Regions from separate parts of the Rothia sp. HMSC064D08 genome, predicted to be linked through region 1. Evidence: riboswitches for the same ligand, from Rfam matches in the RefSeq annotation. Region 1 holds a riboswitch; the other holds the start of a gene.
The links. A riboswitch is a leader RNA that binds a small molecule or an ion and turns the genes downstream of it on or off. The one in region 1 is predicted to bind S-adenosylmethionine.
Positions count from the first base shown of each region.

Region 2: linked by a shared signal. The riboswitch ahead of HMPREF2625_RS06345 (bifunctional o-acetylhomoserine/o-acetylserine sulfhydrylase) and the one ahead of HMPREF2625_RS00875 (ABC transporter ATP-binding protein) in region 1 are both predicted to bind S-adenosylmethionine.

Region 1 is NZ_KV797887.1:173,594-181,161, reverse strand. Features, by position in the region: gene HMPREF2625_RS00890 (hypothetical protein) at 1-92, opposite strand, end outside; gene HMPREF2625_RS00885 (YchJ family protein) at 131-568, opposite strand; gene HMPREF2625_RS00880 (LLM class flavin-dependent oxidoreductase) at 694-2,121, opposite strand; SAM riboswitch class IV at 2,226-2,335, opposite strand; SAM riboswitch class I at 2,503-2,586, shown strand; gene HMPREF2625_RS00875 (ABC transporter ATP-binding protein) at 2,591-3,403, shown strand; gene HMPREF2625_RS00870 (aliphatic sulfonate ABC transporter substrate-binding protein) at 3,581-4,633, shown strand; gene HMPREF2625_RS00865 (ABC transporter permease) at 4,633-5,586, shown strand; gene HMPREF2625_RS00860 (zinc-dependent metalloprotease family protein) at 5,706-6,926, opposite strand; gene HMPREF2625_RS00855 (C4-dicarboxylate ABC transporter substrate-binding protein) at 7,261-7,568, opposite strand, start outside.
Region 2 is NZ_KV797899.1:214,913-222,480, forward strand. Features, by position in the region: gene HMPREF2625_RS06330 (ABC transporter ATP-binding protein) at 1-641, opposite strand, end outside; gene HMPREF2625_RS11170 (MFS transporter) at 1,041-1,751, opposite strand; partial or broken gene HMPREF2625_RS11175 (MFS transporter) at 1,747-2,250, opposite strand; gene HMPREF2625_RS06340 (ArsR/SmtB family transcription factor) at 2,395-2,745, shown strand; SAM riboswitch class IV at 2,889-3,002, shown strand; gene HMPREF2625_RS06345 (bifunctional o-acetylhomoserine/o-acetylserine sulfhydrylase) at 3,112-4,458, shown strand; gene HMPREF2625_RS06350 (homoserine O-acetyltransferase MetX) at 4,554-5,837, shown strand; gene HMPREF2625_RS06355 (MerR family transcriptional regulator) at 5,962-6,777, opposite strand; gene HMPREF2625_RS06360 (alpha/beta hydrolase) at 6,873-7,568, shown strand, end outside.

The sequences.
Region 1 (7,568 bases):
CCTCGTTCAAGGCGTGCACGCACGCTTCGGGGGCTCACCCCGGCGTGCTGGGCATATTCCGCGACCGATATCATGGCAAAAACATACCACAAGAGGAATATTTCTGCCATGCCGCACGATGGGGAAACGCTTAGCTGACCTCGCCATCTAGGTAGTACCAGGTGCCGTTTACTTTCTCGAAGCGGGATTTTTCGTGCATGGCACCTTTCACACGTTCTTCGGCGGGCGTGCCGGGAACTGAGCGGTAGTACGCCGCGAACTCGACCGTGCCCGCCGCATCGAAGGGACCGCCCGAAGAGCCCAGAATATCCAGCCGGTACCAGCGCAGCGTTTCATCCAGCGTTAGCTCGGCGGGGCGCGTGTGCGGGTGCCAGCTTGCCAGCAGGTAGGGCGCATCGTGCAGGGCGAAGGCGGTAAATCGCGAGCGCATCAGAGCCAGCGGCGTGGGCGCGTTCAGGGTTCCGGATGCGGCAAACTCGCCCAGGTACCGCCCGCAGCAGGCACCGTATACCTCGCCACTTGTGCAGGGGCAGCGGGTTTGAGGATCATATAGGGTTGTTTCGCTCATGCACCCCATTCTAAAGGGCTACCAGGTTCGGGCATGCGAGAACCCGCCATCCCGGCGGTCAAACCGGAGAGGGGCGGGTTCTGCACTGTTTTCAATATATTGTGGAGGAAACGAAGCAGAGTTGGTTAGTTCGCGATCGCGCGTGCCGGGGTGTCTGCTGTGGAGGGCTTACCCACGTAGGCGCCGCGGTACTTCGCGGCCGGGTGGGAGTCTGCAACCTTAGTCTGTCCCTTGCCGAACAGGCTTTCGCGCAGGGTCTCACCCTCATAGGAGGTGCGGTAGCGCCCGCGCTTTTGCAGCTCGGGAACCACGAACTCGATGAAGTCCTCGAAGGAGCCGGGCGAAACGTGGTATGCCAGGTTAATACCGTCCAGGCCACCTTCATCAATCCAGCGTTCAAGCTCGTCGGCCACCTGCTGCGGGTCGCCCACAATAACCTCGCCCATACCGCCAATAGTGCAGTGCTCGGCAATATCCTTACGCGTCCACTGCTTATCCTTGGCCTGCAGGGTGAAGGGGGTGAGGAAGGACTGAATCGACTCGGTCTTCACATAGTTGAGTACCTCGTCTTCGTCGAACTGGGAAAGATCCACGCCGGACCAGCCGCCGATAATGGCCTGCGAAGATTCCAGGTTCACGTACTTGCGGTACTCTTCGTACTTTGCCTTCGCCTTCTCTTCGGTTTCGTCCACAATGATGGAGAGCATCGCGAAAACCTTGATTTCGTCGCGGCCGCGGCCGTTCTCTTCGGCACGGTCACGGATACGGTCGGTAATAATGCGGGTCAGATCGGGGCGGAGCGCACCGATAAACACAACTTCGGCATGCTTGCCCGAGAACTTCTGCCCGCGGCTGGATGCGCCCGCCTGGAAAATCACGGGGGTGCGTTGGGGGCTGGGTTCGGTTAGACCCGCACCAGGCACGCTGAAGTACTTGCCCTTGTGCTGAATCGGGTGCACCTTGGCGGGGTCGGCGTAGATGCCCTTCTCGCGGTCTTTGACGACCGCGCCGTCTTCCCAGGAGCCTTCCCAGAGTTTGTAGCAGACATCCAAGAATTCTTCGGCGAGTTCGTATCGGGTATCGTGCTCAATCTGGGTTTCGAGGCCCTGGCATTCGGCGGCGGAGGGCAGGTATGAGGTCACCACGTTAAAGCCCACGCGCCCGTTGGTGAGGTGGTCAAGGGAAGCGTACTTGCGTGCGAGCGTATAGGGCTGCTCGTAGGTGACGGCTGAGGTCACGCCAAAGCCTAGGTGCTCAGTTACGGCAGCCATTGCGGAGATCTGCATGAACGGATCGTTCACGGGCACCTGCGCGCCACCTTCGATAGCGGGTGCGGCGGAGTTCTTGTAAATATCGTAGATGCCCACAACATCGGCTAAGAATACGCCGTCGAAGAAGCCCTTCTCAAGGATCTGTGCCAGGTCGGTCCAGTATTTGATGGTGTTGTACTCGGTAGCGCGGGAGCGGGGGTGGCGCCAGAGGTCGAAGCTCTGGTGACCCACACAGGTCATGTCGAATGCGTTAACTGCGATGCGCTTCTTCTGCTCAGCCATCTACGTTCCTTTCGCGAATGTTCGGGTATTCCTGCACCCCGCGCGCCGCCTCCTTTATAAGTGGTGACCTTCTTGGTGTTCCAAGTCGTGCAGGTGGCGCATTCGCGCCGTACTTGCTTCGTGTCCCTTGAAGCCAGATCATCATCTGGAGCACCCCGCTACGGGAGAGGGTTGCCGCCCGGCTAGCCAGAGCTTTACGCCGGGACTCATAATCCTTGTTTTTGAGTGTATAAGGGGTGTCGTGGTTGGTGCGATATTATGACGAATATTAATGTTTGTGACTGTCGCCCGTAATGTTACGCACCACAAACGCAACGTAAAGACATCTTGCGACATATTCTTGGCGCACCGCGGGCGCTCTGCCCTACCGTTGAAGGGTATTACCCATCCAGAGCGATTGAGAGACCTGGCTCCACGACATCGCAGCAACCCGAGTGCGGGTGCTAACGCCAGGAACGATGGACGTGAGATGACGCAAACACATGCAGCCGTACTCACCGCGGCACAGAACACCACGGCACAACCTATCGCCTTCGAGTCCGTAGGCCAGTCTTTCCCACAGCCGGGCAAAGGCACGCACGAAGTTCTGCGTGACATATCGTTTACCGCCGCAGAAGGCGAGATTATTTCGGTGATCGGTTCGTCAGGATGCGGCAAATCAACGCTGCTGCGTGCCGCCGCCGGACTGAACCGCATCACGAGCGGGCGAGTGCGCATTGGCGAACGCGAGGTGAAGGGGCTTGATGACCGCGTGGCGATCGGTTTTCAGGAACCGCGCCTACTGCCCTGGCGCACCGTCGCCGATAATGTGGCGCTCGGGCTGCCGCCGGGAACCCCGAAATCTCAAGGCACAAGAGATGTGCAGCGCCTGCTGAATCTTGTGGGGCTAAGCGAGTACGGAACCCACCATCCGCGCGAGATTTCCGGCGGCATGGCACAGCGTGTTTCCCTGGCGCGGGCGCTGGCTCGCAACCCCGGGGTGCTGCTACTCGATGAACCGTTCGGTGCACTCGATGCGCTGACCCGCATCAATATGCAGGATTTACTGCTCGACATTCACCGGCAAGACCCGACCACGATTCTGCTCGTCACGCACGATGTAGAAGAAGCGCTGTACCTCTCGGACCGGGTGATCGTACTCGGTAAGAATTCAGCCGATGCGCCCGCCACGATCCAGCGCATCGTCACGATAGATACACCACGACCGCGTGATCGCGCCGATAGTAAACTCACGAGCCTGCGCGCCGAGCTTCTTGCCGAGCTGGGCGTGAACGAACGCTAGGTCTTGCGGACCGCACGCGCATCGTTGTTATAGCCGCAAGCTGGCGGTTGCCCGAGTAATTTCGGCAAATCCGGCGTGCTTAGCCTCTCCCCTCCCGTGAATTTTTGTGGATTTTACACACTTACCGAGCGAATGATCGCTCTATATTCAGTCGTAACGCTACCCCAAGGAACCCCCATGAAACCCATCACCCGCGCCGAAGCCCTCAAAGGATTCTTCGCGTTTACCGCTCTCACCACCGTTCTTGCCGGATGCGCCGGTGAAGGCGCCGGAACACCCGGTGCAGGTGCACCCAAGAGCAAAGACACAGTTACCATTGACTACGCAACCTATAACCCGCTCTCGCTGATTATCAGGAAAAAGGGCTGGCTAGAGACCGTGCTCTCAGAGCAGAACAAGAAAGTCGAATGGGTTAAGTCAGCAGGGTCTAATAAAGCCAACGAGGCGCTGCGTTCCGGGAATATCGACGTCGGCTCAACCGCCGGATCCGCTGCCCTGCTGGCACGCGCGAATGGTTCGCCCATCAAGGTTATTGACCTGTATTCGCAGCCCGAATGGTCGGCACTCGTCACAACGAAGGATTCCGGCATCACGAAAGTCAGCGATTTGAAGGGCAAATCGGTGGCGGTTACCAAGGGTACCGACCCTTACTTCCTGCTCCTGCAGGCGCTCAAACAAGAAGGTATTTCTGCCAAAGAGGTGACGATTCAAAACCTCCAGCATGCCGACGGGCGCACCGCACTGGATAAGGGGCAGGTGAACGCGTGGAGCGGACTTGACCCGATCATGGCGAGCGCCGAGGTCGAAAACCAGGATGTGCTCTTCTACCGCAACCTGGACTTCAACACGTACGGGTTCCTCAATGCCACCGAATCTTTCCTCAAAGATAACCCGGATGCGGCGCAGGCGATCGTGAACGTCTACGAATACGCCCGGCAGTGGGCGCTGGCGAACACGGAAGAAGCCACCACCATTGTTGAAGAAGAATCCGGTATTAAACCCGATACCGCCAAGCTCGTGATGGAGCGTACCCACCTGGATATTGACCCGGTTCCGGGGGATAAACAGGTGCAGGTGCTCAAGGGTGTTGGCCCGATTCTGGTGGAATCCGGCGACGTTCCCAGCCAATCCGATGTGGACCAGGCGCTGGGCAGCATTGTGGATAACAGCTTTGCGAAGAAGGCTGATCGTGCCGCAGTCGAGAAAGTTCAGAAGGCGGTGAGCAAGTAATGAGTGTGACTCTTAAACGTTCTGGCGGGCAGGCTTCGATACGGGAGTCAGCGGTTCAGGAGAGTTCAGACCAGAAGGTTCAAGTGCTGGACGCGGTCGCCGAAGGAGCGGCGGCACCTGCGGGGGTGCATCCGGAAAATTCGGATACGCGCACCCGCAAAAAATCACGTGAACCCCGTGTAAATACGTCGGTAAAGCGTTTTTCACCGAAGAAGCTGGTGGGTCTGCTGCTGCCGGTTGCGCTGATTGCTCTCTGGCACGGTCTGAGCACCGCCGGGGTGTTTACGGCGGTTCAGCTGCCCTCGCCCACGAAAGTGATTGCCGCCGGTTTTGAGCTAGCGCAGCGCGGTGACCTTCTAACTCACGTAGCAATTTCGACGCAGCGCGTCCTGCTGGGATTCTTGATCGGCGCCGTATTGGGCTTGGTTTTGGGTGCGTTGATTGGGCTTTCGGTACCCGCGCGGCTTGTAGCCGCACCCACGATTGGGGCCCTGCGCGCCGTGCCTTCGCTGGCGTGGGTTCCGCTTCTGCTGCTGTGGGTGGGGATCGGCGAAAACTCTAAGGTAACGCTGGTTGCCATTGGCGCTTTCTTCCCCGTGTACACCACCGTTTCGGCTGCGTTGGCGCACGTTGATGTGAAACTCGTGGAGGCGGCACAAGCATTCGGACTCAAGGGTATTCGCCTCTTCACGACGGTTCAGCTGCCTGCCGTGCTCCCGTCGGTGGTTTCCGGGCTTCGGCTGGCGCTCGCTCAGGCCTGGCTGTTCCTGGTTGCGGCGGAGCTGCTGGGGGCTTCTATGGGTCTGGGGTATCTGCTGACGGATTCGCAGAATAATGGGCGCACCGACCGGCTGTTGCTTTCAATTGTGCTGCTCGCCATCTTGGGCAAGCTCACGGATGGGCTCATCGGCGTTTTTGAACGCTGGGTGAAGGCGAAGTACCCCACTCACTAAGACTGTGAAGCGGACACACTCGGCGAGGTAAATTCCGGGAGCAATAGTTTGCAGCGGGAGCGTGTTTAACGCTCCCGCTGCAATTCTTCGATCCCGTTCTAGGAAAAGCGTCGAATTATTTAGGAAATGAGATCCATTTCGCGGGCATCATCCGCGGTGATGGGGTTTATTTCCACCTTGGGCTCAGGGATAGTCTCGTCAGCACCTCGTCCAAACACAGCTCCAAAGCTCAATTTTTTCAGGTCGCTTGGTGCCGTCAGCCAGCCTTTCATTCCGTCACGGTTAAGATCAAGAGCGTAGATTCCATGGTCGATTTCGCCATTACCGTTGAGATCGACAGGTCCATCCGCTGGCCTCGGTACGGCCTCTGGATTGGGCCGATACAGGTACCCACGAGCTTGGGGACCAAAGCCTTTGCGTTCGTCCAAGACCCATTCGTTAAGGGTCGGCATATCCTGCTGAAGGTATCCGAAATATTTGGTTCCATCAGCCTTGGGAATGCCAGTGAGCTGATAGTTATAATTCATCACGCTGAAGTACTGTGGTTTACCTTTTTCGCCTTTCTCATCGGCATCACCACCGTGCTGCAGGCCGAGGTTGTGTCCCAGCTCGTGAATAAAAGTACCCACGCGAATATCGCTCATATTACCTTTATTGTTATTCCAGTGTGTCTTCCCCACAGTCACCATGAAATCACGACCTCCCAATTGTCCCAATCCTGATGAACCGCTCTCCCCATTTTGTTGTTGCACGTAGTAGTCGCCCCAAACCATATAATGAAAGAGTCCATCACGACGCTGATTAAAATGAGAAGCTTTAAACCTGGCCCAGTTCCCAGGGTTGTTACCTATATCGTCGCTGAGCACTTGCCACTTGACCTGTTCGCCTCCTCCCAAGTTGTACTTAGGTCCCCGGGCGGCACCGGCATCCAAGTGCAGATTAATACCCGTTCTGCCGTCGGGATTGCTGATATTTATATCCGCGAAAGATTGCACGATTCGATCCAGTTCTTCCTCACTGGCAAGCTCACCGGGCATATAATCCATCTCGACAAAAATGTCTTTATGGTTGGGATCCGCGCCCATCTTAGGGAAATCGATCTCTGGTATGCCATCGTTGTTGATATCGTACCCGTCTCTTTCCAGCTCGTCGGGAATATGATCGCCGTCGCGATCACCCGAGTTGGGGTCCTGAACGGGATCTATATTCTGGTTCTGCGCGGGTGCAGGCTGTTGAGCAGGCTTCGCCTCCACCGCAGAAACGGGCAGAGAATTCAGAGGAGCAACAAGCACCAGGCTGACAAACGCCAGCATCAGGCGCGCTATAGTACGTAATTTCATGAGAGATATTCCTTATGTCGTTGTGTTGAGTGAGAGGGAATCTTAAATAGAGAGTGAAGTGAGTGGTATTCATCGGCGAGAGCCTGCGGGTGTTGCGGGTTCTCGAATGCGAATACATCTTGGGCGGCATCACGATGCCGTTTGAGCAAGAAAGTGGTATATGAACGGTTGTGCGGGGTAAAGCCCGGGAGCGAAGAGGTGCAGCGAGAGCGTGTTTCATCTGACTCATTGCCTCGCCAGCTTCGGAATGTTATGTATGTCCTCGCACGCTCGGAATAACATCCCTCAGCAGCTACACCTCTTCGCCCCCGTTTTGGGAAGAACGCCGAATGATTTAGGGAATAAGGCCCAGGTTGCGGGCGTCATCCGCAGTGACCGGGTTTTCTTCCGCTTCAGGCTGAGCCACAGGACCGCCAGCTCCAGCCTGAGTAGGCGTCATATCAAAGTTGAGCTTCTTCAGATCACTGAGAGCAGTTAGCTCATTTAGTATCCCATCGCCATTGAGATCTACCGAGACCGGAGAATTATCAATAACGCCGTTCCGATTGAAATCGATGGGTTGATTTGCGGGTTGAGTAACGTCTTTCCCATTTTTATCTTTGTACGTATACAGGTATTCGCTCGCTTGGGGGCCAAGGCCGT
Region 2 (7,568 bases), on a different contig from region 1:
CCGATGACCGTGACCCGATGCGCTAACTCCTCAATCTCGCCCAGCAGATGGCTCGTGAGTAAAATAGCGGTGCCGTCATCAGCGAGGGAGCGAATTAGCTGGCGTATCGTCAGCGAAATATCTGGGTCAAGCCCGTTCGTCGGCTCATCCAAAAGCAGCAGTTTCGGCTCGCCCAGCAGTGCCCGCGCGATGTGCAGACGTTGTTTCATACCGCGGGAAAACTCCTGTACCTTCTTCGCGGCAACATCGGCAAGATCGACCCGTTCCAAAGCGCTCGCCACCTGATTACGGCGTTTGCGCGCGCTAACCCCGGCAAGGTCAGCGAAGAAGAGAAGATTATCGCGGGCGGATGCTCGCGGATAGAACCCGGTATCTCCGCCGAGCGCAAGCCCTAGGGACGCGCGCGCACGCTGGGGGTGCGCAAGTGCATCCACCCCGTCAATGCGCACGGTACCGCTCGTGGGAGTCAGCAGTGTTGCGCACATCTGCACAACCGTTGTTTTCCCCGCCCCATTGGGACCGAGCAGAGCATGAATTTCGCCGGAGCTTATACTGAACGAAACATTATCGACAGCGGTGAAAGCGTGTTCACCTTTGCCAAAGGTGCGGCATAGCTGTGCCGCGTCAAGAATTGTAGACATTGTGATAAAACCTTGCGGTGCTTAGTCACCCGAAGCCTCTTGAGCATGGTGTTCGCACGCCTGCAATATGTGGGACGGGTGAGATGAATAGTCGTGAGAGAGGCACTTCTTAGTGCCTGAATAATCCCAAGTCACCGACTGCAGATGCGGAAGGTATAACAATGAAACCCTCAGAACTTTGGTGTTCAAGGTGCTCACTATGCGCTCATGAAATGTATCGAACCAAAGCAGGGTTATTTCTGAAATTTTTAGAGCCCACCATCTGGGCGGGCATTCCGCGAGCCGGTGCGACTTTAGCGGGAGGTCATACCTCATCACTCCTAGATTCAAGGTTTCCATCAGTGTAGCATGGCTCACGGAATGCTGTGATTAAATTTTTTTTGATTTTATTCGAAGAAGTTAAAACGATTCCCCGTTTTTCGGCCGGAACGCTCCGCCAAGTGCATAGACCCCAAGAGAAATTGCGATTGCACATGCGCTCATAACGGCTATACCGCTATACCCCGGAAACTGTGTGAGTAATGTACCGCCGACGGCACCGCTGATAGTTGTTCCAGCGTACATTGCCGTGTTTGAGAGGGATGATACAGTACCGCGAGCTATAGCGGTATGGCTTTGCAGCTCTCCCATGAGGATGGGGAGCATAACTCCTCCGAGAAAAAGTGCAAGCGTAAAAATACCTAAAGCAGTCCAGAAATTAGCTGTCAATGACACTGAGAGATACACAATACTGAGTGCAATAAGCCCCACGAGCATAGTCTTTTGCATACCTATATGTGCGACGAATCGTGACCCTGTGAGGGAGCCTAGAGCGTTGCCACATCCGATTACAAGCATGGCGAAACCGATGGTTGTCTGCGATGCCCCAAAGTCTCGCGCAAACCATGAACCTATGAAAGATAGAGATGCGAATACTCCTGTCTGGAAAATCAGGTACGCCAGGAGGGATAGCAAAAGTGAAGGGGCTTTTAAAACGTGCAGGTAGGGAGTCAGAAAATTTCCATCTTGCGCCGCAGCCACAGGGGGGAATGCTGGGAAAACGTGAATAGAGTATACCCAAGAGAAGAAGAGACGCTGCGGCGATTGCAAAAAATGGTATCTGCCATCCATAAGTGGAGAGGAATGAACCTACAGGAATACCGGCGATTTGGGCTATGGCAAGTCCAGCCGTTGCATACCCCATAGTTTTAATAATGGCTTGTTTCGGCACTGTCATGGGGATAGATGCCCAAATCTGCGGTGAGATCAGAGAAGCGAACACTCCCGCAAGAAACCGGGCGGTAAAAAGAGACCAAAACCCCCATGCTAAACCGCATAAGCCCGTAAAAAGCGTAAAGCCGATGGACCCGGTAAGAATAATGCGCCTGCGATCAATGCGGTCTGACAGCGGGCCTGCAATGAGTGCGAAAACTGCATACCCTAAAGCGTATGCAGAGACGAACCACCCTGATTGTTCTGTGCTGGTGTTGAACTCCTTGCTGAGCAGCGGAAGCAGAGGGGCAGTGAGCAGAGTATCTGTGCCGATGACAAAGAGAGTGCTGAATGAGACAAGCCGCATGGTTGCCTCAGAATTTTGAGGTAGCTGATGAGATGTATTGTGAGAATTCATGGTGTACCCCTTGATGCTATTTCTATGTTCGTCGAAATTAGAATAAATCTATATTATGCTAAAGGGCAAGCCCAAGAGGTAATATTCTGTCACAGAGTCTTGCAGGCTCAATACGTTATGCGAAGAACCTGGAAAGGCATGGTTATGGGTAAAGAACGGCTGCATCACCCCACCCCTGATGATGTGACGTTGGATCGTGTCCTTGGCGCATTGTCAGATCCCATTCGACGAGATGTTCTCGCACGCATTGCTGACCACGGACCGCAGTTCTGCGGTGATTTTGACTATGGAATCGCCAAATCTACGATGTCTTATCATTTCAAAGTGCTCCGAGAATCAGGGCTCATGCACACCGAAGTGCTGGGAACGCACCGTAAAATTACACGCCGAGACAGCGTGATTGAGAATCTTTTCCCCGGTCTTTTAGACTCTGTTGGACTACCACCGGGTCAAGGCCAATGGGATGAATCTGCTGCGGATACTACAGGTGCCTGACTCGGCTAATCGGGTTGAGAGTATACGAATCCCTAAAATGAGGTCAGAGCAAAGGCAATTCATAAAACGTCATCTTTGCAACAATACGCCGAAAACACGTATCCCGCTTGACCGTGCGCGCTTCCTATGAAACTCTAGATGCAGGTCATGAGAGCCAGTGATAAGCCCCAGCTAGCTGGCCGGCAACCCTCCTCCGCGGTGGGGTGCCCTGGGTGAGGACCAGGCGTTGAACACAAAGTACAACGCAAGCGCGGGACCGATGTGCCCGATTCTGGTACATCGTTTTTTCGTTTGCAGAGAAGAAAGCCTAAGAACTCTGTACCGAAATCGGCATGCGGCCCCCTGAACTATCACAAGGAGCTTCGCATGAGCAACACTACAGTCCCGACTCCCGCCAACCCCGCCGGTTGGAAATTTGAGACCCGCCAGATTCACGCGGGGCAGGCACCGGATGCCGCAACGGGAGCTCGGGCGTTACCTATCTACCAGACCACCTCGTTCGTTTTCGAGAACGCAGAACAGGCCGCTAACCGTTTCGCTCTAGCTGAGCTTGGGCCTATCTATACCCGTCTGAACAACCCCACCCAAGAGGTTATCGAAAACCGCATCGCATCCCTTGAAGGGGGAGTGGGTGCGCTTTTGCTGGCCTCAGGCCAAGCGGCTATTACCTATGCGATTCTTAATATTGCGGGCGCGGGCGACCATATCGTGGCTTCCCCATCAATTTATGGGGGAACCTACAACCTACTTAAATACACGCTTGCCGACCTCGGCGTTGAAACTACGTTTGTTGAAAACCCGGACGACCTGCAGCAATGGCGCGATGCGGTTCGCCCCAACACGAAACTCTTCTACGGAGAAACCGTACCTAACCCCCGGAACGATGTGCTCGACATCGAGCCTATCGCCCAGATCGCCCACGACAATGGCGTTCCCCTAATCGTCGATAACACCGTTCCCACCCCATACCTTGTGCGCCCCATCGAATTTGGGGCAGATGTGGTAATCCATTCCGCCACGAAATATCTGGGTGGGCACGGCACCTCAATCGGCGGCGTTATCGTGGACTCCGGGAATTTCGACTATGGTGCCGACCCTGAAAAGTTCCCCAAGTTCAACGAGCCAGCACCTGGCTACCACGGTTTAGTTTATGCCCGTGACTTGGGCAAAGACTCCGCCTTCGGTGCGAACCTTTCCTATATTCTCAAGGCGCGAGTTTCGCTTCTGCGCGACACCGGGGCGGCGATCTCTCCAACTAACGCCTTCAACATTGGTATCGGTCTGGAGACTCTTTCCCTGCGCATCGAACGCCATATCGAGAACGCGACCAAGGTCGCAAACTGGTTGGAGGAGCATCCGCTGGTCGATCAGGTGATCTGGGCCGGTCTGCCTTCATCGCCCTGGTACGAGCGAGCCCAAAAATACCTGCCGAAGGGACCGGGCGCCGTTGTGGGATTCACCCTCAAAGACGCAGACCTGGAACAGACTCGCACCTTTGTGGACGCTCTGCAGCTGCACTCCAATGTTGCGAATATCGGCGATGTACGCTCGCTTGTTATTCACCCTGCATCCACCACCCACTCGCAGCTTTCCGAGGAAGAGCTAGAGGCAATTGGGGTGAGCAAAAACTTTGTGCGTCTCTCGGTAGGTATCGAAAATATTGACGACATTATCGCAGACCTAGAATTGGGTTTTGCAACTCTGAACGCCTAACCTGCACCGCCGCGACCGGGCTGCACAGTAAGTGCCCGGTCGCGGTATCGGTTTCTCGCCTGCCATTACCAACTACCGGTTACCCAGGAGAAAACATGACGGAAAATACCGTACACGCCACCTATCTGTCGCAGCTGCAGCATCCCAGCGCTCAGGGGTACCTGCGGCAGATGGCGATCGGTGATTTCACCCTCGAAAACGGTACCGTGCTTCCACAGGTAAACATCGGGTACGAAACGTGGGGGACTCTTAATAAAGCTGGGGACAACGCGATTCTTATTCTGCACGCCCTCACCGGTGACACCCATGTTTCGCGTGGGATTCCCACATCGGATATGCCTGCACCCAGTATCCGTGCGGTCGAAAGTGATGGTTGGTGGGAAGGTATTGTGGGGCCGGGCGCGGTGGTCGATACCACCAAATATTTTGTGATCGCCCCCAATATCTTGGGCGGATGCTACGGCTCAACCGGCCCGGCAAGCATCGTACCCGAGGGATACCCGGGCGCCGGGAAACCCTGGGGATCACGCTTCCCTCACGTCACTATTCGCGACTCGGTACGAGCCGAAGCCGAACTTATCACCCGGTTAGGGATTAAGAGTTTTCACCACGTCATCGGAGGATCGCTCGGCGGAGCACGCGCTATCGAATGGGCGGCAACCTTCCCCGAGCTGGTACGTGGATGCGCGGTCATCGCCGCCGGCCCCGCCGCCACTGCCGAACAGATTTCCTGGGCGCACACCCAGAACCTCGCCATCCGTGCTGATGCCAATTTTGTTTCCGGCGACTATTACGGGGGAACGGCACCCACAGCCGGGCTCGCGCTGGCGAGGCGCATAGCCCATACCACCTACCGCAGCCCAGCAGAGTTGGAGCACCGCTTTGGGCGGCAGGCAAACCGCGGAGAATCCACCGACGGCGGGTCCATCGGTGAGAACCGCGGACGGTATGCGGTCGAAAGCTACCTAGACCACCACGGCGATAAGCTCGTTGAGCGTTTTGACGCCAATAGCTACCTTGCCGTGAATGAGGCGCTAATTTCACACGATGTTGCACACGGGCGCGGCAGCCTCTCGCATGCGCTTGCGCTCAGCGACTGCAAGTGGACTATCGCCGCCGTAAGCACCGATCGTCTGTTTTTTCCGCACGAATCGTATCGTCTGGCGGAGGCGCTGCCGGTTCCCGTAAAGGTCGATATTATCGAATCCGACCACGGACATGACGGTTTCTTAGTCGAATCCCGCCAGTTGGAGGCGATTCTCGCTAAGGCTCTCGGAGTCCCGGTTCCCGAGCGAGAGCGCGCTGTCGATGAAGAAAAATCTCTTCATGATATATCCGCTCTTTTCGGTTCGCCTCTTGAAACACAAAAACAGAACTAGCTTTCGTTTTTATATATCCGAACATAGAAACCGTACATAAAAGCCTTGTGAGGACTATATTTCGGCGTGAAATAAGTCCCCACAAGGCTTTGTGTACGGTACCGATATTTGTGAATGGACGAGGTTAGCACCAGGTCACATTCTCGGGGTCAAGGCCGTGGGCGCGGGCATTCTCGTAGATGATGTCCCGCAGCCAGACAGCCAGTCCCGCAGCGAGCTTCTCGTAGTGCTCGTTGAAACGGGCGTCCTCAACATAACCGCGTGCCAGAATTACGTGTTTGGCGGGGGTTACCTCGAAGAAGAAAAGTGAGGCGCGGTGCCGCTCGGCAAGCTCATTCGCTTCCTCACTGCCCGGCTGCACGCCACGAGTGAAAGCCTCGACGAGGGCTTGCTCAACCGTGTCAAGCTCCTGCTTGCCCTTCACCCAGTCGGTGCGGCTCATAGCCGCAGTACGGCGTTGGTATTCAGCCCAATCGTCGGTGTGCCCGTAACGCTCCTGCGCTTCTTGCTCATGTGCGGGGTTGAACCCGTCGCCCATAATTTCTGCTTTTTCTGCAGCGGTAAGCTGTTCGTTCTTAGGTGCCATTGCATCCTCCAAAAGTTGATCTAGTGTTGTTAGCATGCGCTCATAGGCGGCCATTTTGCGCTGGAGCATATCTCGCTGGGCGAGTAGATGCTCGGTGCTGTTCGCTTCGTCCTGCAGTACGCTGCGAATGGCTTCAAGGCTCATGCCAATGGCGCGATACCCCATAATGACGGTGATGCGCTCAAGATCGGCATCGCTGTAGTAGCGGTATCCGTTGAGCTCATCGTGCGCGGGGCTGATCAGACCCCGCTGTTCCCAGTGGTGAAGCGTGCGCACGGTCAGCCCGTGCAGGGATGCAGCCTCTCCTACGGTGTACTCGTGCTGCCCGCCATCTGGTGTAGTGTTCGCGTCCATGTTTTTACTGTAGATCCTGACGTTGGGTGAGGGTCAAGCCTTGAGCGGAAATCTAATTCGGTTGTTTATGGCAGGCTCCTCGGTAAGATGAAGATATGAGCGAAAATACGTACATTGTCGAATATTCCCGACCCGAGGATGAACGCGCCGGAACCCACCTGGTGCTTCTGCTGCACGGGTACGGTTCGCACGAGAAAGACCTGCTGTCGCTGGCTGAACATCTGCCGCAGGAGGGCATCACCTACGCGGGAATGCGCGCCCCGCAGCCGGTAGGCACCCAGTTTTCGGCGGACGCAACCGGTGCCCACATTCCCGCCGAGGCCATAGGTTACCAGTGGTACCCGCTGGACCAACAGCTCAACGCGGATGTGCGGACCATAGAACAGGCCAGCGACTACGTGCTGGAGTGGGTCGAGCAGCACGAATCACACTACGCTTCGGTCGCGCTGGTGGGGTTCTCGCAAGGCATGGCGGTGGCGACTTCTATGGTGCGGCATCGCCCAGGAAAATTTGTTGCACTGGTGGGGCTCTCCGGGTACGCGGTCGAATCGGACTCTCCTTACTTCAAGGACGACGAGCTCAAAGCCACCGAGCTGCCCGTTTTCTTCGGCAGGGACCAGGAAGACCCTATTATTCCGCAGCCCTTCGTGGATTACACCTACGAGTGGATTCGCGCGTACACCGACGGCATCAAAGTTCTGTATGCGGGCACCGGGCACGGGGTAAGCGCCCTGGAAATTCGCCATGTGGGCGAGTTCATCGACGTGAAGGTGCTGGGCAACGCGCCCCGA